DNA from 3 places in the Ammonicoccus luteus genome. Region 1 is predicted to be linked to each of the others. Evidence: predicted binding sites of a transcription regulator. Region 1 holds the regulator's gene; each other region holds the start of a gene.
The links. The regulator LexA, encoded in region 1, represses DNA repair genes until DNA is damaged. The targets are predictions, from matches to a motif close to TCGAACANNTGTTCGA.
Positions count from the first base shown of each region.

Region 2: imuA' (DnaE2-dependent mutagenesis accessory factor ImuA') is a predicted target of LexA. The motif match lies at 3,740-3,755, and genes of this name have one in related genera.
Region 3: ACQ260_RS07955 (DUF222 domain-containing protein) is a predicted target of LexA. The motif match lies at 2,707-2,722, and genes of this name have one in related genera.

Region 1 covers NZ_JBNZCI010000001.1:108,275-114,820, forward strand. Annotated here, with positions in the region: gene ACQ260_RS00505 (MFS transporter) at 109-1,425, shown strand; gene ACQ260_RS00510 (ATP-dependent DNA helicase) at 1,628-3,550, shown strand; gene lexA (transcriptional repressor LexA) at 3,561-4,358, opposite strand; gene ACQ260_RS00520 (hypothetical protein) at 4,580-4,963, shown strand; gene ACQ260_RS00525 (DUF2752 domain-containing protein) at 5,014-5,442, shown strand; gene nrdR (transcriptional regulator NrdR) at 5,741-6,202, shown strand; gene ACQ260_RS00535 (vitamin B12-dependent ribonucleotide reductase) at 6,265-6,546, shown strand, end outside.
Region 2 covers NZ_JBNZCI010000004.1:278,173-284,718, reverse strand. Annotated here, with positions in the region: gene ACQ260_RS11370 (error-prone DNA polymerase) at 1-1,284, opposite strand, end outside; gene ACQ260_RS11365 (DNA polymerase Y family protein) at 1,482-3,011, opposite strand; gene imuA' (DnaE2-dependent mutagenesis accessory factor ImuA') at 3,072-3,728, opposite strand; gene ACQ260_RS11355 (lycopene cyclase domain-containing protein) at 3,855-4,193, shown strand; gene ACQ260_RS11350 (lycopene cyclase domain-containing protein) at 4,186-4,536, shown strand; gene ACQ260_RS11345 (FAD-dependent oxidoreductase) at 4,533-6,104, shown strand; gene ACQ260_RS11340 (DUF5914 domain-containing protein) at 6,095-6,546, opposite strand, start outside.
Region 3 covers NZ_JBNZCI010000003.1:34,800-41,345, reverse strand. Annotated here, with positions in the region: gene ACQ260_RS07975 (4-(cytidine 5'-diphospho)-2-C-methyl-D-erythritol kinase) at 1-508, opposite strand, end outside; gene ACQ260_RS07970 (4a-hydroxytetrahydrobiopterin dehydratase) at 574-1,227, opposite strand; gene ACQ260_RS07965 (GNAT family N-acetyltransferase) at 1,224-1,925, opposite strand; gene ACQ260_RS07960 (class I SAM-dependent methyltransferase) at 1,949-2,557, shown strand; gene ACQ260_RS07955 (DUF222 domain-containing protein) at 2,743-4,497, shown strand; gene ACQ260_RS07950 (magnesium chelatase ATPase subunit I) at 4,622-6,007, shown strand; gene ACQ260_RS07945 (vWA domain-containing protein) at 6,247-6,546, shown strand, end outside.

The DNA of each region.
Region 1 (6,546 bases):
GCTTTCGGGATGTGCCTGATCGAGCTCGGGCCCGCGATCAGTGAATTCCAGTTCGACTGGAGCCTTTCTCCCAACCTGCTCATATTGCCCCCGGAAAAGAGCATTGCTATGGCTTCACCTACCACTGAGCCCCTCGACAAGTCTCATCTGATTCCCAAGGGCGAGAGATATCGCGCCCTTATCGCCAGCGCTGTCGGCAGCGTTATCGAGTGGTATGACTACTTCCTTTACGGCACCATGGCCGCGATCGTCTTCGGGCCGTTGTTCTTCCCGTCGGACGATCCCGTCATCAGTCAGATTCTGTCCTTGACGTCATTCGCGCTGGCCTTCTTGGTCCGGCCGGTCGGCGGCATCTTGTTCTCGCACATGGGCGACCGGATCGGCCGGAAGATCACCCTCATCATCACGCTGTCGTTGATGGGATTGGCGACGATCGCCATGGGCTTGTTGCCGACCTACGCGAGCATCGGGATCGCAGCGCCGATCCTGCTCACCGTCCTTCGGCTCATCCAGGGTCTCGCCCTCGGCGGCGAATGGGGCGGTGGCCTGTTGCTGGCAGTCGAATATTCCCCGAGCCATCGCCGCGGCTTCTATGGAGCCATCCCCCAGACCGGAGCGCTCGCAGGCCTTGCCTTGGGCAACTTGGCGGTGACCGGAAGTCTGGCCGTCTTCTCCGAGGAAGACTTCCTGTCGTTCGGCTGGCGCATTCCGTTCCTGATTTCTGCCGCCCTGGTGCTGCTTGGCCTATGGATCCGGAAGGCGGTGGGCGAAACACCGTCGTTCAAGAAGGTCCAGGCCGAACGCACACAGGAAAAGTTGCCGATCGCCGCGGTGTTCCGGAAGAACTGGCGAGAAGTGTTCATCGTCATTGGCGCCAAGGCCATCGAAACGGCGACGTTCTTCCTGTTCGCGACCTACACAATCTCCTTCATGGTCAGCATCGGATATGAGCGACTTGAAGCCCTCAATGCGGTGTTGATCGCGGCGGTCGTGACGATTCCGATCATGCTGGCTGCCGGCGCTATTTCGGACCGCGTCGGCCGGAAGAAGGTGTACACGGTCGGCACCGTTCTCGCGATGGCCTTCGTCATCCCGTATTTCGAGTTGCTGAAGACCGGCAACTGGTGGCTCGCTCTCTTGGCGATCTTCATCGGATTCAGCTGCATTTGGGCGCTGGTCGGCGCGACGCTCGGTTCCTATTTCGCCGAGAGTTTCCCACCGGCCGTTCGCTATACGGGTGTCTCGTTGGGTTATCAGGTCGGCGCCGCGCTCTTCGGCGGCCCGCTTCCGTTGATTGCCACGGCGTTGGTGGCGGCGTACGCCAGCACACTGCCTGTCGGCTTGGTCGTCATTGCCTTCGGCGCCATCTCGCTGGTGGCGCTGGCGTTCACGCGGGACCGCACGGGCCAGCCGCTCGACGGCTGACCCCGGCTCGGCGGCAGCTATGCGAGCAGCCGCCCTGGGAACGACCTTGACCGACCCGGCAGAGCCGGCCGGACTTCTTCCGGGCGGCTCTGTCGGCGCGGTTGGCTAAGGTTGCCCGGTGACTTCCACCCCTGACCATCGCGCCGTTCTGGCCCATGCCGTCGAGCAACTCGGCGGGAGCGAGCGGCCCGGTCAGGTGGCGATGGCGGACGCGGTCGCAGAGGCGCTTGCCACCGGACAGCATCTGCTTGTGCAGGCGGGCACGGGCACCGGCAAATCGCTCGGCTATCTTGCGCCGGCCCTGATGAGGGCTGCCGGCGCGTCCGAGCGTGTCGTGGTGGCCACCGCCACTCTCGCGCTGCAGGCCCAACTTGCCAAGACCGACATTCCCCGCGCACTCGACGCGGTGGAGAAGGTTCTCGGGCGGCGACCCCGCACGGCGATCCTGAAGGGCCGGTCGAACTACGCGTGCTTGTTGCGGGTCCGCGATCAGGCCGTCGAGGACCAAGACACTTTGTTGGGCTCGACGGAGGTCGTCGAAGCCATGCGTGCCACGGCCCAATCAGCCGACTCGGTTGTGGGCGCTGAAGTTGTGGCGCTGCGAGAGTGGGCGGAGACCCAGGCGGACGACCATGGGCTGGCCGATCGGGATGATGCGCCGTCCCATACGGCCAAGGCATGGGCCCAGGTGTCGGTCCCGGTCCGCGAGTGCGTCGGTGCCCAGCGGTGTCCCTATGGCGAGGTGTGCTTCGTGGAGAAGTCGCGCGAGGTCGCGCGCGCCGCTGATCTCGTGGTGACGAATCATGCCCTGTTGGCGATCGACGCCATGCACGGCGGAACGGCGTTGCCTGAGCATGATCATGTCATCATCGACGAAGCCCACGAGTTGGTCGCCCGGGTCACCGGGGCGGCGTCCGCGGAGTTGTCGCCACAGCAGGTGGAACGCATCGCCAAACGATCGCTGCCTTGGCTGTCGGACGAGCTCGGCCTGGAATTCCTCGAGATGGGCGACGTGCTCCGCGAGGCGCTGGACGCGGCACCGCTGGAGCAGGTGCCCGGTCCAGACGCCCCCGTCGTCCGGGCATTCGAGCAGGTGCGTGACGTCACCCGCAAGGTGGTGAGCGCCATGGGCGGCAAGGAGGCGGACAACGAGGAGCGCCAAGCGCAGGCCGCGGTCAAGGAAGTCTTCGACGTGGCGGAGCGGATGGCGGCTCTCGGGGACTTCGATGTCATCTATGTCGCCGAACGAGATCGCATGGGTCGGGAGGCTCGAGTCGCGCCACTCAGCGTGGCCGGGCTGATGCGGGAGAAGGTGCTGAATCAGGTCACGACGATCCTGACGTCGGCGACGCTGAGGATCGGCGGGGATTTCGAATCGGCTGCGGGTTCAGTGGGTCTCCGGCGTGACGAGCGCAGGGAGCTTCCCGCGCCGCCGGCAGAGGACGAGGAACTCACCTGGCGGGGCATCGACGTCGGGTCACCGTTCCACTATGCGAAGCAGGGGATTCTCTACATCAGCAGGAGCCTGCCCCGTCCCGGGCGCGACGGAATCTCTGACGCAGTGCTGGCGGAGGTCGCAGAGTTGGTGTGGGCAGCTGGTGGCCGGACGCTCGGCCTGTTCGCCTCCACGCGTTCGGCCGAGGTCGCCGCGCGGCATGTGCGGGAGAACTTGAAGAAGCACACCGTGCTGTGCCAAGGAGATGCCCAACTGTCCGAACTGACACGGCGCTTCATCGACGAACCGGAGACGAGCCTCTTCGGGACGATGTCGCTGTGGCAGGGGATCGACGTGCCGGGTGACACATGCAGGCTGGTGATCATCGACAAGATCCCGTTTCCGCGCCCGGACGACCCACTGATGCAGGCGCGCCAGCGTGCGGTGGCCGAGGCAGGGGGCAATGGGTTCATGGCAGTAGCGGCGGGTCATGCGGCACTGCTCCTCGCCCAAGGAGCCGGACGACTTATCCGACGTGCCACGGACAGGGGCGTCGTCGCCGTGCTCGACCCCCGCCTCAGCACTGCGCGCTATGGCTCGTTCCTGCGTGCGGGGATGCCTCCGATGTGGCAGACGAACGATCCGGAGATCGTTGTCCAGGCACTTCGCAGGCTGAGCGCGGAGACCTGACACCCGCCCGTCAGACGCGACGCAGCACCGCAACCACTTTGCCCAGGATGGTGGCGTCGTTGCCGTCGATCGGATCGTATGCAGAGTTGTGCGGCATCAGCCACACCTGCGAGCCGGTCCTCTTGAAGGTCTTGACCGTGGCCTCGTTGTCAAGCAGGGCGGCAACCATGTCGCCGTTGTCGGCGGTCGGCTGCTGTCGAATGACGACCCAGTCCCCGTCACACACCGCAGCGTCGATCATGGAGTCACCACGCACCTCCAGCAGGAACAGGTTGCCCTCACCGACCAGTTGCCTCGGCAACGGGAACACGTCCTCCACACGTTCCTCGGCCAAGATCGGTCCGCCGGCCGCGATCCGGCCCAGAACCGGCACGGCGACAGCCTCCGGGAAAGCGTCGCCGATTCCGGTCTCGTCGTTCGTCGATGCCGCGCCCGACCGAATGCCGGAACCGGAAGTGGGCGCCGCGTCCGGCAGCAGGACCTCCAGCGCGCGAGGGCGATTGGGGTCGCGGCGCAGAAAACCCTTGTGCTCCAGAACCTTCAACTGGTGGGAGACCGACGACGAACTGGCCAAGCCGACCTGTTCGCACATCTCCCGGATGCTCGGCGGATAACCCCGCGTCTCCACCGCATCCTTGATGACCTGGAGGATGTGACGTTGGCGCGGCGTGAGCCCATGGGCGTCCCGCGGGCCATCGGGCAGTTCTGACACCGTGCCCCCGGCGGCGACGATCTGGGCCTCGACTTCCGCTTTGCTGGGGCGCCCTCGGCGACGACGGGGGGTAAGGGTGTTTTCGCTGTCTGCCATGAGCCCAAACATACGCGGATTCCCTGCCCGATTGAAACATTTGTTCGAAGTGACGGCCGCGTGTCGCTTTCCTCGATCAAAAGTGTCGGACCCGCCTGATGGGCTTCCTGCTGTCGGGTCGTTCGGGCCCGGAGGGCAGGCTCCGATTAGGGGTTGTGTTCGAATCACTACTAGGCAAGACTGTTCTTCGAACAAATGTTCGACGAACGCGAGGAGGGGTTATGAGCGCTCTGATGGATGTCCGGTTGGCGGATGCTGCAGTGCGTCCCGGCCGGCGAGGTCGCCCGCAGGAGGCTGCTCGCCGCCGCGTCCGGACTGCACCGGCCGGGCGCATGGTTCAGCCGGGCCGGCAAGGACGACCCGAGGGTGTGCGCGGTCCGGAGGTGGGCCGGGCAGTTCGTCGCGGATCTGCTGAAGTGCCGCCGGCAGTGTTGGATCTCGGTTTCCGGCTGACGGACCGGGGGCTCGCGGTGGCGATGGGCGTCATCGTCGCCTTGATGGTGACAGCGCTCGTGTGCGTGGGGGCGACCGCAATGCGCGTGACCGCCGAACCGGCAGCGTCGGTGACCCCGGGGGTCTCGGTGGCGGAGTCGGCGTCTCGGTGAGCGCTTGGGTCACCTCTGTTGCCCCGGATAATGGCCTCATGCAGCCGCCGATGAAGTCCGTGACCCCGGGGGGTCCGCTGTCAGCTGGGGTGGACGGTGTTCGCCGGCTGGGGTGGCTGTCTCTATTCGGTGGCGCGTGTGCGGTCGCCGGAGGGGTCTATGTGGTCACGGGGGAAGGGGCGCCTTGTCCATTCCTGGCGGTGACAGGGTGGCTGTGTCCGCTGTGTGGCGGTTCGCGGATGGGCGGCGCCCTTTTGCGCGGTGATGTCGCTGCCGCCTGGGGCTGGAACCCCTATGTGCTTGTGCTGGCAACCGTTCTGGCCGGAGTCTGGGTCTGGACCGCGCTGCGGATCGCGCTCGAACGGCCTGCTGGCCTGCCGGGCCTCCTCGGCCGCTTGGACACGTGGCGTCCGGCGTGGATCGTCCTGCTGTTGGCGGCTCCCGGCCTCGTCTTCATGCTCCTGCGCAACGTCCTCTGACCAGCTTTGTGTGACGCGCCAGGATCCAAGCGGCGCGGTCGCGGGAGTGTCGTGGCGGGGGAGCCTGTCATACCGAAGTTGGACGCGCAAGCCGGTGTCCGAGCCCCGAGCGAAGCACTTGCCTCTTGTGGGGGAGGCGCCTAGGGTGTCCATATCTAGTAGTTACAACCTTGTTGTTAATCCACAGGTTGTGGTTCTTGTCCACAGCCTGTCCACACCGATCACACAGGTTTGTCCCCAGGGATATCCCCAGCCGGGGCCTGTGGGGTCGCCGAATCGTCACCGGAGGTGAGTGCACATGCGCTGTCCCTACTGCCGACACAACGACTCCCGCGTGCTGGACTCGCGCTCGGTCGACGAGGGTGCGGGCATTCGCCGACGTCGTCAGTGTCCGGCCTGCGAGCGTCGCTTCACCACGATCGAGCAGATGCAGATGGTCGTGGTCAAGCGGTCCGGTGTGGTGGAGCAGTTCAACCGGGACAAGGTTGTGAACGGCGTTCGCAAGGCCTGCAAAGGCCGCCCGGTGACCGAGGAGCAACTCGCACGGCTCGGTCAGGAGGTCGAGGAGGCCCTTCGCGCCTCGGGGCTGCCGGAGATTCCGGCCGGCGAGGTTGGGGTCGCCATCCTCACCCCGCTGCGCGCTCTCGACGAGGTTGCCTATCTCCGCTTCGCGAGCGTCTACAAGCAATACGAGTCCGTGGACGATTTCGAAGCAGAGATCGCGCGGCTCCGGCAGCAGGCTGCCACCGTTGCCGACTGAGGCGACGCACCGACAACCAAACCCACCCCGCGTCCAAGGACGCCATCTCCGAGAGGAACGCAATGACCGAGACCGCGCGCTCCAGTCGCAAGACCGGCAAGGCCCGCACCGGCCTGACAATCGATCGCGTTTTCACCACCGACGGCGTCCACCCGTATGACGAGGTGGTCTGGGAACGCCGCGACATCGTCCAGACCAACTGGAAGACCGGCGAGAACGTCTTCGAGCAGCGCGGGGTGGAGTTCCCCGATTTCTGGTCGATGAATGCCTCGACGATCGTCACCACGAAATACTTCCGGGGCGCGCTCGGCACCGAAGCCCGGGAACAGGGCCTCAAGCAGTTG
Region 2 (6,546 bases), on a different contig from region 1:
GCAGAGGATCCCCTGCGACCGCGCGTACGCCACGATGTCGTGGACGACCAGGAAATAGCCGGGGAAATCCTTGTCCTCGATGACCGCGAGCTCCTTCTCCAGCCGCTGGAAGGTCGAATCGGGGGCACCCGCATAGAGGCTTTCCGCGCCCCGCCGGACCAGCTCGCGCAGCCAGGTCATGGGCGTGTGTCCGGCCGGCACCTCGGGCTTCGGCAACCGCGGCGACGCCTTCCGGAGCGGGAACGCGAGTTCCTGCGCGATCTCGACCGTGCGCTCGATGGCCCCCGGCAGGTGCCCGAACAGCGCGGTCATCTCCGCCCCGGAGCGCAGGATCGGCGGACCGGCCGGCGGCAGCCAGCCGTCGAGCTCGTCGAGGCTGCGCCGCGCGCGGACGGCCGCCATGGCCGCGGCCAACCGGGCGTCCGCCGGGGTGGCGGCGTGGACGTTGCCGGTGGCGACGATGGGTACGCCAACCCGGGCGGCCACCTCCGCCAGCGCGTCATTGTGCGCGTCGTCCAGCGGCAGACCCCGGTGGAATACCTCGACGAACACGTCGGCATAGGCATCGCGGAGCTCTCGCAGCGCCCGCTCGGCGGCTTGGACGTCGAGCCCATGACCGTCGGGACCGGTCAGCGCTCGCCGCACCGCTGACTTGCGGCACCCCGTCAGCACCACGGTGTGCCCCCGGAGCTGCGCCGCAAGCTCAGCGCGCCGATAGACCGGCCGGCCCTTCTCCCCACCGCGCAAGTGGGCCGCTGTGAGTGCGGCCGCCAGCCGGTGATAGCCCTCCGGCCCCCGGGCCAGCACGAGCAGGTGCTCCCCGAGCGGGTCGGCCTCGCCGTTCTGCGGAGCGGGCAGGTCGAGGGACAGCTCCGCCCCGAAGACCGTCGGAAAGTCGTACGCCTCAGCGGCCTCGGCCAGCCGCACCGCACCGTAGAGGCCGTCATGGTCGGTCAGGGCCAACCCGGACAGCCCGAGCCGGATCGCCTCCGTCACCAGTGACTCCGGGCTGCTCGCCCCGTCGAGGAAGCTGAAGTGGGAGTGGCAGTGGAGCTCTGCATAGGGCACCGCGTCGTCCGGCCGGGACAGCCTGGGCGCTGCGCAGGGCAGCCGCTTGCGCGACCAGCCGGGCGCGTCGCCGCCGTCGGGGATCGTGTGGCCGGGATCCCGTCGTCCAGACCCGGCCTCCGATCCCGTCCTGCCTGGTTCCCTTTGGCCGGGTCTCGAGCCACTCAGCGTCCGTTCAAGCTCGGACCACTTCATCGGCGGGTTGTGCCACCCCATCTCAGGAGTCCCTACCGGTCGGGACGAGGCTGGAGGCCGTTGTCGTTTGACCCGCCCAGCGGGTCAAAGTGCAAGCACGCGGACCCCTTGCCCCGAGAACCCCCGGTGGTGGCGCACCTGCTCTGCACCTCGTGAGTGAATCCAGTGGGGCTATACCCCCAGCAATTCCACTCACGAGAACGGTCACCCGATCCGCCTCAGTCATAACGCGCCTCCGTGCACCACTCGTCCCCGGACACCGCGACGAGCCAGGCGCTGCCGTCAGCGGCGACGAGCTGACACCGAGCCGCCCGATGGGCCCGATCGCCGTCCCACCAGCGTTCATCCGCCGGCCATGGCCCGGCCCACGCGTGGACCGGCTGGCTCTCGCGCATGGTCCCGGCCCGGAACCGAGTCGGCGTCCCCGACAGCCGGCCGCGATCGGTGATCGTCACGGAACGGCCGGTTGGGCCGAGCACGGTGGCGGGCAGCGGCGGCGCGTACACCGTCGCCGGCGCCGGCGCCGGCAGCTGTCCCGGCCAGGGACGTGCCACCGGGCGCCCACCGGTCACGGGGTCGCCCCACGCCACGGTCGCCTGCCGGTCGGCGGGCGTGCGACCGCCGTGCAGAACCACCGAGACGACGGCTTCCCGACCGAGACTCCCCTGCAGCTTCGACACCGCGCGCTGGATGCGGTCGTCGGAGCCGCCACCCCAGAGGGTCTCCGTGAAGTTCCCCGCAGCAGCCAGGTCCTCCGGAACGAACCGGACCGTGCTCACCCCTGCCCGAGTCCCCTCCGCGGCGAGCTGCCAGCGCACCCGATCGATCACGTCGGCGGCCCGGAACCACCGCGGATGCCGCCACAACCGCTCGCCCACGTGCCCGGACTCGTCGTGGATCGCCACCCACAGGCTGCTGCACACCAGCTGGGCGTCGGCGAGGTCGGCGACGAACGCCTCCGCGGTGGCCCGCAGGCTGAACGCCACCTCGTCGATCCGGGTGAGCGCCGGCTCGAACGACTGGGTCCGCTCGAAGTCGCGCGGTGGGATGCGGGCGGTGACGGTGCGCCGATCCCCACCTCTTGCCAGGCGATGTGCGGCGGCGCCCTCGGGCCCGAACCGGTTGACCACGTCGCGTTCGGAGAGACTGGCGAAGTCGCCGAGGGTACGCAGACCCAGCCGGCGCAACAGATCGGTGAGAGCCGGTTGCTCGAGCACGGTCACGGGCAGACCCGCGAGGAACGCGGCATCTCCGCCCTCGGTGATCACCGTGCACTCCCCTGGATCTGCCCGGCGCGCGGCCTGCTGGGCGGCGAAGAGCCCGTCGGCCACGCCGAAGCGGGTCTCCGGCACCCCGAAGTGGGCGAGCTGCTCGGCAATCACGGCAGCCACCTCGGGCTCGCCACCCAGATAGCGAGCCGCGCCGCGGACACGGAACACGCACAGACCCGGGCGCACCGATTGCACCTGCGGCACCGTCTCCTCCACGATCGCCAGCACCGGTTCGAATGCCCGCCGATCGAGGCCCGGATCATGATCGAGGGTGACCAGCTCGGGGCACCGGGCCTGCGCGTCGCGCAGCCGCAGCCCCCGGCGCACCCCGAACGAGCGGGCCTCGGGCGAACAGGCGTACACCGCCCCCGCCGACACCACCGCCAGCGGCGAGCCCGGCGGCAGGGCCTCCCCCACCGCCGTCTGCCGGATCGCGTGCACCGGCCAGTCCGGGCACCAGAGGGCCATGGCGCGCATCAGGGCGCCTTCGGGTTGAGAATCGTGCGCATCAGGGCGCCTTCGGTTGAGAATCGGGCATCAGCTGACCGCCCGGATGGGGGCGCCGACGGCGGTGGCGTCGACGAACGCTCCCCGCCGCTGGATGAGGCGCACCTCGGTCTCCCGGCCCCGGCGCTCGGTCACCCGCACGCTGAGCTCCCGTTCGCTCAGGTGCCCGCGACCGGAGGCCAGGCCGGACCAGGCGGACGGGCCGGCCTCCAGAGTGGCAGCCGCCCGCGGCCAGCGGTGCGCCCCTTCGGTCACCGCCACGAGCACGGTCCCCTGCCTGCGGAGACGGGACTCCAGCCGCGCGAGCTCCTTGGGCGCGAGCCGGGCCGGTGGGCGGACGAGCACGATCGGCAGCACTTCGATCAGCGTCGCCACCACGGTCAGCCATGCGTCCCGCGGATCGGGCACGAGCACCACCCGGGTGAGGTCGAACCCGAGGTGCGCCGCCGCCTCCGCGCCGAACTCGGGCACCCCCACCAGCGCGCACCACTCCCCCCTGGCCGAGGCCTCCGCCACCAGGGCCGTGGCCAGTCCCAGCGATCCGCTCACCCCATAGCAGCACCCCGCCTGCAGGCCCCGCGGCAGGAGCGGCCGGAGCACCGGGGCCAGGGGCAGCGACGGCCCGGAGGTGCGGCCCTCCATGCTCTCCACCCGCGCCGCCAGCTCGGCCAGCAGTGAGTTCGACATGCAATTCAGTATCGAACTCTTGTTCCATTATCGTCAAGCCGAATTGTCCCGGACCCGCATGATGCGGTCCTCGCCGGCACGACCCGGCCGAATCCTTCGATTGTCGAAGCATCTAGGGTGGGACGTGTGGATCGCTACCAGTACCTCCTGCTGATGGCGGGGTGCGTCCTGATCACGCTCCCGCTCGAGTTCCTGTTCAAGGCGCGCGTCTATCGCCGTTGGCGCCTGCTGCTCCTGAGCCTGCTGCCGGTGGTGGCCCTGTTCTCGCTCTGGGACCTGCTGGGGATCGTGCGCGATCACTGGACCTACAACCCGCGCTTCATCACCGGGATCCATCTCGGCCCGATGCCCTTGGAGGAGTTGGTCTTCTTCCTCGTCATCCCCGTCTGTGGGCTGCTCACCTACGAGGCGGTCGGCACCGTCCTGACCTGGCTCCGCGGTCGGCGGGAGGCGGAGCATGGGTGAGTACACGCTGCTGACCCTGGCCGGCATCCTGATCATCCTGCTCATCGAGTTTCTCTGGCTGCGGACGGGGCTGTTCCGGCAGGCCCAGTACTGGATCGCCCTCGGCATCGTCTTCTTCTTCCAGTGCCTCGTGGACGGCTGGTTGACCAAGCTCAGCAACCCGATCGTGCTCTACAACCCCGACCATCACCTCGGCGTGCGGTTCCCCTGGGACATCCCGATCGAGGATTTCGGGTTCGGTTTCGCGATGCTGACCCTGACCATGTTGATCTGGGTCCGGCTGAAGCACGGTCGGGGCGAGCGTTCGGGTCGTGCCGGGGTACGCGGGGACGGCGCCCCATGAGCCGTCCTCCCGGCGCACGTCGGCGCCTCCTCGCGCGTGACACGCGTTGGCGCCCCGGCCGGGACCGCCGGGCGGTGCGGCACCCGGGTCCGTCCGGTCGACCGCGCACCGCGGCGCCCCTGCACGTGGTCGTGATCGGCGGCGGGATCGCAGGACTGGCGGCCGCCACCGTGCTGGCCGAGCGCGGCGTACGCATCACCCTGCTGGAGCGCGAGGCCCAGCTGGGCGGGCGCGTGCGCTCGTGGCCCGTCGGCGACAACGCCGACCGGACCATGAGTCGGGGTTTCCACGCGTTCTTCCGGCAGTACTACACGCTCCGCGCCCTGCTCCGCCGAGCCGATCCGGAGCTGTCCGCCCTGCGCCCCGTCGGCGACTATCCCCTGCAACTGGCGGACGGGCCGACCGACTCGTTCGCGGCGATCGGGCGCACACCGCCCTGGAGCATCATCAACTTCGTCCGCACCAGCCCGACCTTCCCGATCCGCGCCCTGGCCGACGTGGACGTGCCGGCTGCGCTGGAGTTGGTTCGCACCAGGTTCCCGCAGACGTTCATCGAGCATGACGGCGAGTCCGCGCAGGCGTTCCTCGACCGCCTGCGGTTTCCGCACCAGGCCCGGCACCTCGCGCTGGAGGTGTTCGCGCGGTCGTTCTTCGCCGACCCCCACGACTTCTCGGCCGGCGAGCTCATCGCGATGTTCCACACCTACTTCACGGGCTCCGCCGAGGGGCTGCTGTTCGATGTGCCGGTGGACGACTACGACACCGTGCTGTGGGCGCCGCTGGGCGGCTACCTCACCCGGCTCGGCGTGGACATCCGGACCGGCACCGAGGCGACCGCGCTCTCGCTGGCCCCGCAGCCACGGGTCACCCTCGCCGCCCTCGGGAGCCTCCCGGAGACGATCACCTGCGACGCCATCGTCCTGGCCACCGACCCCGGGCCCACCCGTGCCCTCGCGGCAACGTTCACCGACCCCGCGCTCCGCGACTGGCAGGCCCGGGTCGCCGCCATCCGGAGCGCTCCACCGTTCGTGGTGTGGCGACTGTGGCTGGACCGGCTCGTGGACCCGTCCCGCCCGGCGTTCCTCGGCACGGCCGGCTTCGGCGTTCTCGACAACGTGTCCGTCCTGGAGCGCTTCGAGGCGACCGCCGCGGCATGGACCGGTGTGCACGGGGGCTCGGTGCTGGAGTTGCATGCGTACGCGGTCCCCGATCCCGACGAACCCGTCCTCCGCGCCGAACTGCGCCGCGAGCTCACCAGGGTCTTTCCCGAGACGGCGGCCGCTGAGGTGCGGCACGAGGAGTTCCTGGTCCGCGCCGACTGCGGGCTCATGGGCGTGGAGCCCTGGGCGGACCGGGCGGGGGTGGAGACCCCCGATCCCCGGCTGGTCCTGGCCGGGGACACGATCCGCTGCGCCTATCCCGTCGCGCTCATGGAGCGGGCCGCCGTCACCGGCGTCCAGGCCGCCAACCAGCTGCTGGCGGCGCACGGCGTCGCGGGCGAGGATGTCTGGACCGTCCCCCTCCGCGGTCTGTGGCCGTTCGCGTGGCCGCGTGCCCGTCAGCGCTGACGCAGTTGCCAGGTGCGCTCGGCGTACTCCAGATCATCGACCCACAGCTGCCGCGCCGCCCGCCGCATGAAGGGACGCACGAGGGGCGCAACCCCGCGCACCGCCCGGAACCCCGCCCGCTCCGACGTCGCGATCGTCGCCTCGACCACCATCGTCCGCGGCCGACCGTCCGGCCCGGTGCCGAGCGGCGTCGCATGGGTCTCGACCACTGATCCCCTGCCCTCGCCGGCCACGATCTCCATCGAGATCGTCCGGGCATCGGGGCAGGTGAATTCGGCCCGGACGGGGACGCCCCACCGCCGGTTGAGTCGATAGGCGACGTCCAGCACGAGCTTCTCGTCGCTGCTCGCCGCCTCGTCGACGGTCAGATGGGAGAACGCATAGGGATGGAACCAGCCGCCGTGCCACGGGTCGAGCCGGTTGGCGATCACGTCGCGCGGCT
Region 3 (6,546 bases), on a different contig from region 1:
CCGGGACAAGCTTGTCGCCCCGGCCCGTGCCGATCGCAGTGCCGCCGAGCAGCGCGAAGGGGACGTCGGATCCCAACTCGGCGCCGTATTCGCGGAGTTCCTCGGGGTCGATGTCCAGATCCCACAGCACGGAACAGGCCAGCAGAGCCGCTGCCGCATCCGCCGAACCGCCCGCCATGCCGCCGGCCACCGGAATGGACTTCTTGATGCTGAGCCGGACGCCCAATCGGTCGTCGCCATAGTTCTCGGCAAGCAGCCGAGCAGCCCGAACGGCCAAGTTGGAGTCGTCCATTGCGACGTGGTCGATGCCCTCCCCGGACATCGCAACGGAGAAATCCCCCGGCTCGGCCTCCTGGGCAGTGAGCTCGTCGTGCAGAGAAACAGCCTGGAAGACGGTGGTGAGGGGGTGATAGCCGTCGTCCGCCAGCGGACCGACGCACAGGGCAAGGTTAAGCTTCGCCGGCACCCTGACCCGGACCGTTGGTGGCAGATCGACTAGTTCGGACACACCGTCACGCTAACTGGCACTGCCGACCGCCCTGCGGCCGGGTGCATGGACGCCGACATCCGTTGTCAGCGCGGCAGCGACGTGCAGATGCAGAACCGGTTGCCGTCGGGGTCCGCCATCACCCACCACTCGGGCGCATGCGAATCGTCGACCAGGGCGCCACCGGCATCGAGAACTCTCTTGATCCGCGCCTCGGGCTCGTCGTGGGGCACCCAGATGTCCGGATGCCAGCGCTGAACCCGGTCCGTCTCCCCCGTCGACGTCCCCGCGGTGTCGGCCGGCTGGAACCAAATCGTCGGCGCGAAGGTGCTGCCGGCCACCTCGTCCTCGACGATCTTGCCGCCCAGGACGGCAGCCCAGAACTTTGCCTGCGCTTCCGTCCGTGCGGTGTCCAGCCCGAACTCGACCACCGTGTGGTCGGTCACTGCTTCGTGGCCGGCAGCCGCGGCAAGCTCGGAGATCTTCTGCGCCAGAGCGAGGTCGCGCTCGGTCACCCCGCCGACATCGTGGGAGTTCAGCTTCACCTCCACCCGGGGATAGGTCAGCGTGAGGTCCGGGTGATGGTTGGCCTCTTCGGCAACCTCGGTGATCTGTTGGACGAGCGCGAGTCCGGCGGTGAAACTGCCGGTCCGGAAAGTCGCATAGAGGGCGTTCAGCATCATCCGCCAGTCCGCCAAATCAGCGGCGAGGACATCGGAAAGCTTCAGTCGTTCGCTCATGACTCCAGGGTCGCAAACGACTCGGACAATGTTGCGCGCTGGTGCCCCTCGGCGTCGAAGTTGGCCGGGTCGAGCCACCTGCGGTGGGCGGACCGCACGCGCGGCCAGTCGCCGTCGGTCAGCGAGAACCAGGTCGTGTCGCGAGACCGGTTCTTGTAGACGACGGAGTTGCGAAACGTCCCCTCCTCGGTGAACCCCAGCCGGGTGGCGGCGCGTCGGGACGGCTCATTGAGGCTGTCGCACTTCCACTCGAGCCGGCGATAGCCGAGGTCGTCGAACACATGTCTCGCAACGAGATGGGTGGCCTCGGTGGAGGCAGGGGTCTGCTGGAGTTCTGGGGCGTACAGAATTGCGCCGATCTCCGTCGTCCCGTTCGCCGGATCGGACCGGATGATCGACAGGATCCCGAAGGCCCGATCGGTGCCGGCGGGGACGACGGCGTACGCAATGTTCGGCGCACTCTGGGACCGCCGGATGATCGCCAGAGCCGAATCGAGGTCGGCGGGCGGCTCGTCCGTCCGATAGGTCCACAACTCCGGATGGGGAGCCAACACCGTCAGGAGATCGGGGGCATGCCGCGCAGCGAGCGGGTCGAGGCGCACCCACTCCCCCACCAACGGCACCGGCTGCGGAAGCGTGCGTGGAGACCAGTCGATCGGCTCGCCGATCGGCTGACCGAACGAGTTCTTGCGGGTCACGGGCACATCCTAGGATCGCGGGCATGAACTCTGCCTCGTGGAACGAACGGTACGCCGCAACCGACCTCGTGTGGTCCGCCGATGCCAATCGCTGGGTCGTCGAGGTCGCACGCGAACTTGAGCCCGGGCGGGCTCTGGACCTGGCTGCCGGCGAGGGCCGGAACGCGATCTGGCTGGTCGAACAGGGCTGGGAGGCGAAGGCGGTCGACTTCTCCCAGGTTGCGATCGAGCGGGCGGCGAGCTTGGCGGCTGCGCGCCTGGGTGAGCGACTGTCGGCCTTCACCGCGACGGTCGGGGACGCGACCGAGCCCCAGGGATCGGGGTTTGATCTCGTGCTGTTCAGCTATCTGCATCTGCCCGAGGATGAGTGGCGGCAGGCATTGGCCGCAGGGATCGACTCGTGTACGCAGGGTGGGCGCCTGCTCATCATCGGCCATGCGCGGCGGAATCTGACCGAGGGAGTGGGCGGGCCGCAGAACCCGGCGATCCTTTATGACCCGGAAGAGGTCACGGCGTTGCTCGACGGGCTGCCGGTCGAGGTGGAGCGCGCCGAACTCGGTCGCCGCGAGGTGCAGACCGACGATGGCACGCGCGTGGCCTTGGACACGGTGGTGGTCGCCCGTCGGCTCTGAACGGCTTGGGACCATGGGATTGGCGTTCCGTTCCGTGTCTTCCACCCTGATTCGGCTCCAGTTCGGGCGAAGGAGAAGAGGCGATCCATTGGCGGATCGCTGAGCTCGAGCATTGACACTCAATAATGTCGGAGGCAGTCCGTAGGGTTTAGATCACCAGTTCGATTATTGGCGAGGTGATTGTGATGACCCACCCGTTGCTGATTCCACCGCACGAGTCTGAGCCAAAATCCGCAGCGGACTCGCCGCCGTCGGCCCCGTCCGCTCCCAAGCCTGCGTCGGGGACGAGCGAGCCGGCGGAGGCCTGGGACCGGGTGCGGGTGATCCAAAGCTTGGCAGCGGCTGCCGCCCGGTCGCGGGAGGCCGAAGTCGATCAGTTCGCGTTGATCGCTGCGGCGGCGGATGTGTACGCGTGGGTGGACAACGCGGAGGAGGCAGCCGAGGTTTACGGAGGCGGGTCGCCTCGAGCGATCCACGGGGAACGCTTGTGGCAGTTCGGCGCCGACGGCACCCCGGAGGTGGCGGAGTTCATCACTTTTGAGGTCGGCCCCGCGCTGGGAACCTCGCCGGAATCCGCGGCGACGCTGATCGCGGATGTCTTGGATTTGCGGCACAGGTTTCCGCGGACGTGGCAGTTGGTGCTGCAGGGTCGTGTGCTGGGCTGGCTGGCGCGGCGGATCGCGCAGAACACCCGTCGCGCCGGATTGTCCCGCGAGCTCGCTCACGAACTCGATCGACATATCGCGCCGTTCATTGAGGGGTGGACAGCGCACCAAACCCTGATCCGGGTGGCGATGTTGATCGCACGGTTGGATCCGGAGGGGGCCGAGGAACGGCGCCGGCAGGAACTGGCGGCCCGATTCGTCGCGATCACCCAGGGCGAAGCCGGCACCGCCGTTTTGCACGGGCAGTTGGACGGGCCGGCCGGCCGGGCGTTGGACCAGACCCTGAACGATCTCGCGGATGTGCTCGACGCCGCCGGACTGGACGGGTCGCGGGACGAACTGCGCGCGGCGGCCCTGGAGGCTTTGGCTGATCCGATGTATGCCGCGGATCTGTTGCACGGCACCATCGCCCACCTCAGCGACCCGACCGACACCGGCCCCACCGACACCGGCCCCACCGACCCGAGTCCCACCGGCTCCACCGGACCGGTGCCCGGCCCCCGTCCGGACACCGGGCTGGGCAGTCCGTGGCGGATCGGGACGCTGAATCTCGATCTGCACCTGACCCTGGCCGATCTGATCCTCGGTGCCGGTGGCACTGCCAGCCAGCTCGGAGAGGTGGCCAGATCGCAGATCGATGAGTTGATCGCCCGCGCTGACAAGGTGGTGATCACCCCGGTCCTGGACCCATATGCGCCGGACGGAGTGGAGGGCTACGAGATCCCCGACCGGATCGCTCGCGCGGTCAAGCTGCGCAACCCCACAGTGGTGTTCCCGTTCAGCAACCGGGCCTCCACCAGCGCGCACGTGCAGGTGGACCACGTCATCCCGCACCCCGATGGGCCGACCCACACCGACAATCTCGCGCCGGAGTCCACCAAGGCACATCGTGCGAAAACCTTCGGCGGATACCGGACAACCACCATCCGGCCGGGGACCTATCACTGGGTCACCCCGACCGGGCAACAGTTCTGGGTCACCCCGCACGGCACTTACCGGGCCGATCCCGACACCCCGCCACCGCGGGCGTTCCTGCGATTGTCCGACCGCGCGCGCCGAGCCCTCCTCGACGAGGACGCCCACGCCGACAACGACAGCCATGCCCGGCGGGACAGCGCCCCGCCCCAGGACAGGGTCCGCGACGGGCTGCCACCACACACGCTTCACCCCGAGCCCATCCCCAACCCCGACCCCCGCCCACAGTGGAACGGCACCATGACACCGCCCGGCGGTGGCTGGCCGGCAGTCGATCCAGACGCCCCGCCACCCTTCTGACGACGCCCCGGCGCCACGCCAGCACCCCGTCGGTCCCGCACTCAGCGGCGCACCGACGGGGTGCGAAGCATGCCGCTTCGCCAATCCCCATTGACGTCGGGGGGCACCGACGTACAGTGGCCGCGTGACCGACCGACCCTCCATCAGCACCCTGGGTGAACTCCGCGATTCGGGCCACGTGGCAAAGGCGCTGCGCGAGGAGATCCGCGACAACCTGCTCGCCGCGCTGGCCGACGGACAGGACCCATGGCCCGGCCTGCACGGGTTCGAGTCCACCGTGATCCCCCAGCTCGAGCGTGCCCTGATTGCCGGCCACGACGTCGTCCTGCTGGGCGAGCGTGGCCAGGGCAAGACCCGCCTGCTCCGCACGCTCGTGGGGCTCCTCGACGAGTGGACGCCCGTGATCGAGGGCTCCGAACTCGGCGAACACCCCTACCATCCGATCACCCTCGCCTCGCAGCGCCGGGCGACCGAGCTGGGCGAGCAACTCCCGGTCGCCTGGCGCCACCGCGACGAGCGCTATTCGGAGAAGCTCGCCACGCCGGACACCTCGGTGGGCGACCTCATCGGCGACGTCGATCCGATCAAGGTCGCCGAGGGCCGCAGTCTGGGCGACCCCGAGACCATCCACTTCGGCCTCGTCCCACGCAGTCACCGCGGCATCGTCGCCATCAACGAGTTGCCCGACCTGGCCGAGCGCATCCAGGTCGCCCTCCTCAACGTGATGGAGGAGCGCGACATCCAGATCCGCGGATACGTGCTCCGCCTTCCGCTCGACGTGCTCCTGGTCGCCAGCGCGAACCCGGAGGACTACACCAACCGCGGCCGCATCATCACCCCGCTCAAGGACCGCTTCGGCGCGGAGATCCGGACCCACTATCCGATCGAAATTGTCGATGAGGTCGCGGTAATCCGTCAGGAAGCCCACCTCGTGGCCGAGGTGCCCGATGTCCTGATCGAGATCCTCGCGAGGTTCACCCGCGAGCTCCGCGAGTCCACCGCCGTCGACCAGCGCTCCGGCGTGTCCGCCCGATTCGCCATCGCCGGCGCCGAAACCGTCGCCGCTGCGGCCCTCCACCGGGCGACCGTCCGGGGCGAATCCGAGGCCGTCGCGCGACTCGTCGATCTGGAGGCGGCCGTCGATGTCCTGGCCGGCAAGATCGAGTTCGAGGTCGGCGAGGACGGCCGCGAGCTCGAGATCCTGGGTCACCTGTTGCGGACGGCGACCGCTGCGGCCGTGCGCGAGCATCTGCGCGGCATCGACTTCGGTCCCGTCGTGTCGGCCATGGACGGCTCGACCCTGGTCACCACGGGCGACCGCGTCACCGCCGAGGAGTTCCTCGAAGCCCTCCCCCAGGGTCCCGGCGCGGTCTATGACGAGGTCGCGGACCGCCTGTCCGCGCGTACCCCCGGAGAACGCGCCTCCGCGCTCGAACTCGCCCTCGAAGGGCTCTATCTAGCACGGCGGATCGGCAAGGAGACCGGCGGCAGCGAAACCGTCTACGGCTGACGCGGGACGACCTCTTATAGGTCACGCTCTTGCCATCCTTGGCGCCGATGACCTCCATGGCGCGCCGCTGAGTTGTTCTGGTCGCGGACGCTGGGGTCCCGGCCGCCGGATCGGGGTTGTCGAAAATGTCGCGCCGCGGACCAACAGCGCCTGCGTGGCTTCGCAGCGATGCACAACTCCGACGTTGTGATTGGCGCAGCGGAGGCTCCGGGCCGGCGAACGGCACGTACGCTGGCGCCATGGCTCGCCACACCTCCCGTTATGGCCGCTATCGCGGCGGCCCGGATCCGCTTGCGCCGCCGGTGGACCTCGCGGAGGCGCTCGAGCACATCGGTCGCGAGGTGATGGACGGCACGTCGCCGGAGCGAGCGATGCGGGAATACCTGCGCCGCGGCACCCGCAACCAGACGGGCCTCGACGATCTGGCCCGGCAGGTGGCCCGCAAACGGCAGCAACTGCTGCAGCGGCATCGCCTGGACGGCACTCTCGAGGAGATCCGCGAACTGCTCGACAAAGCCGTGCTCGCCGAGCGCAAGCAG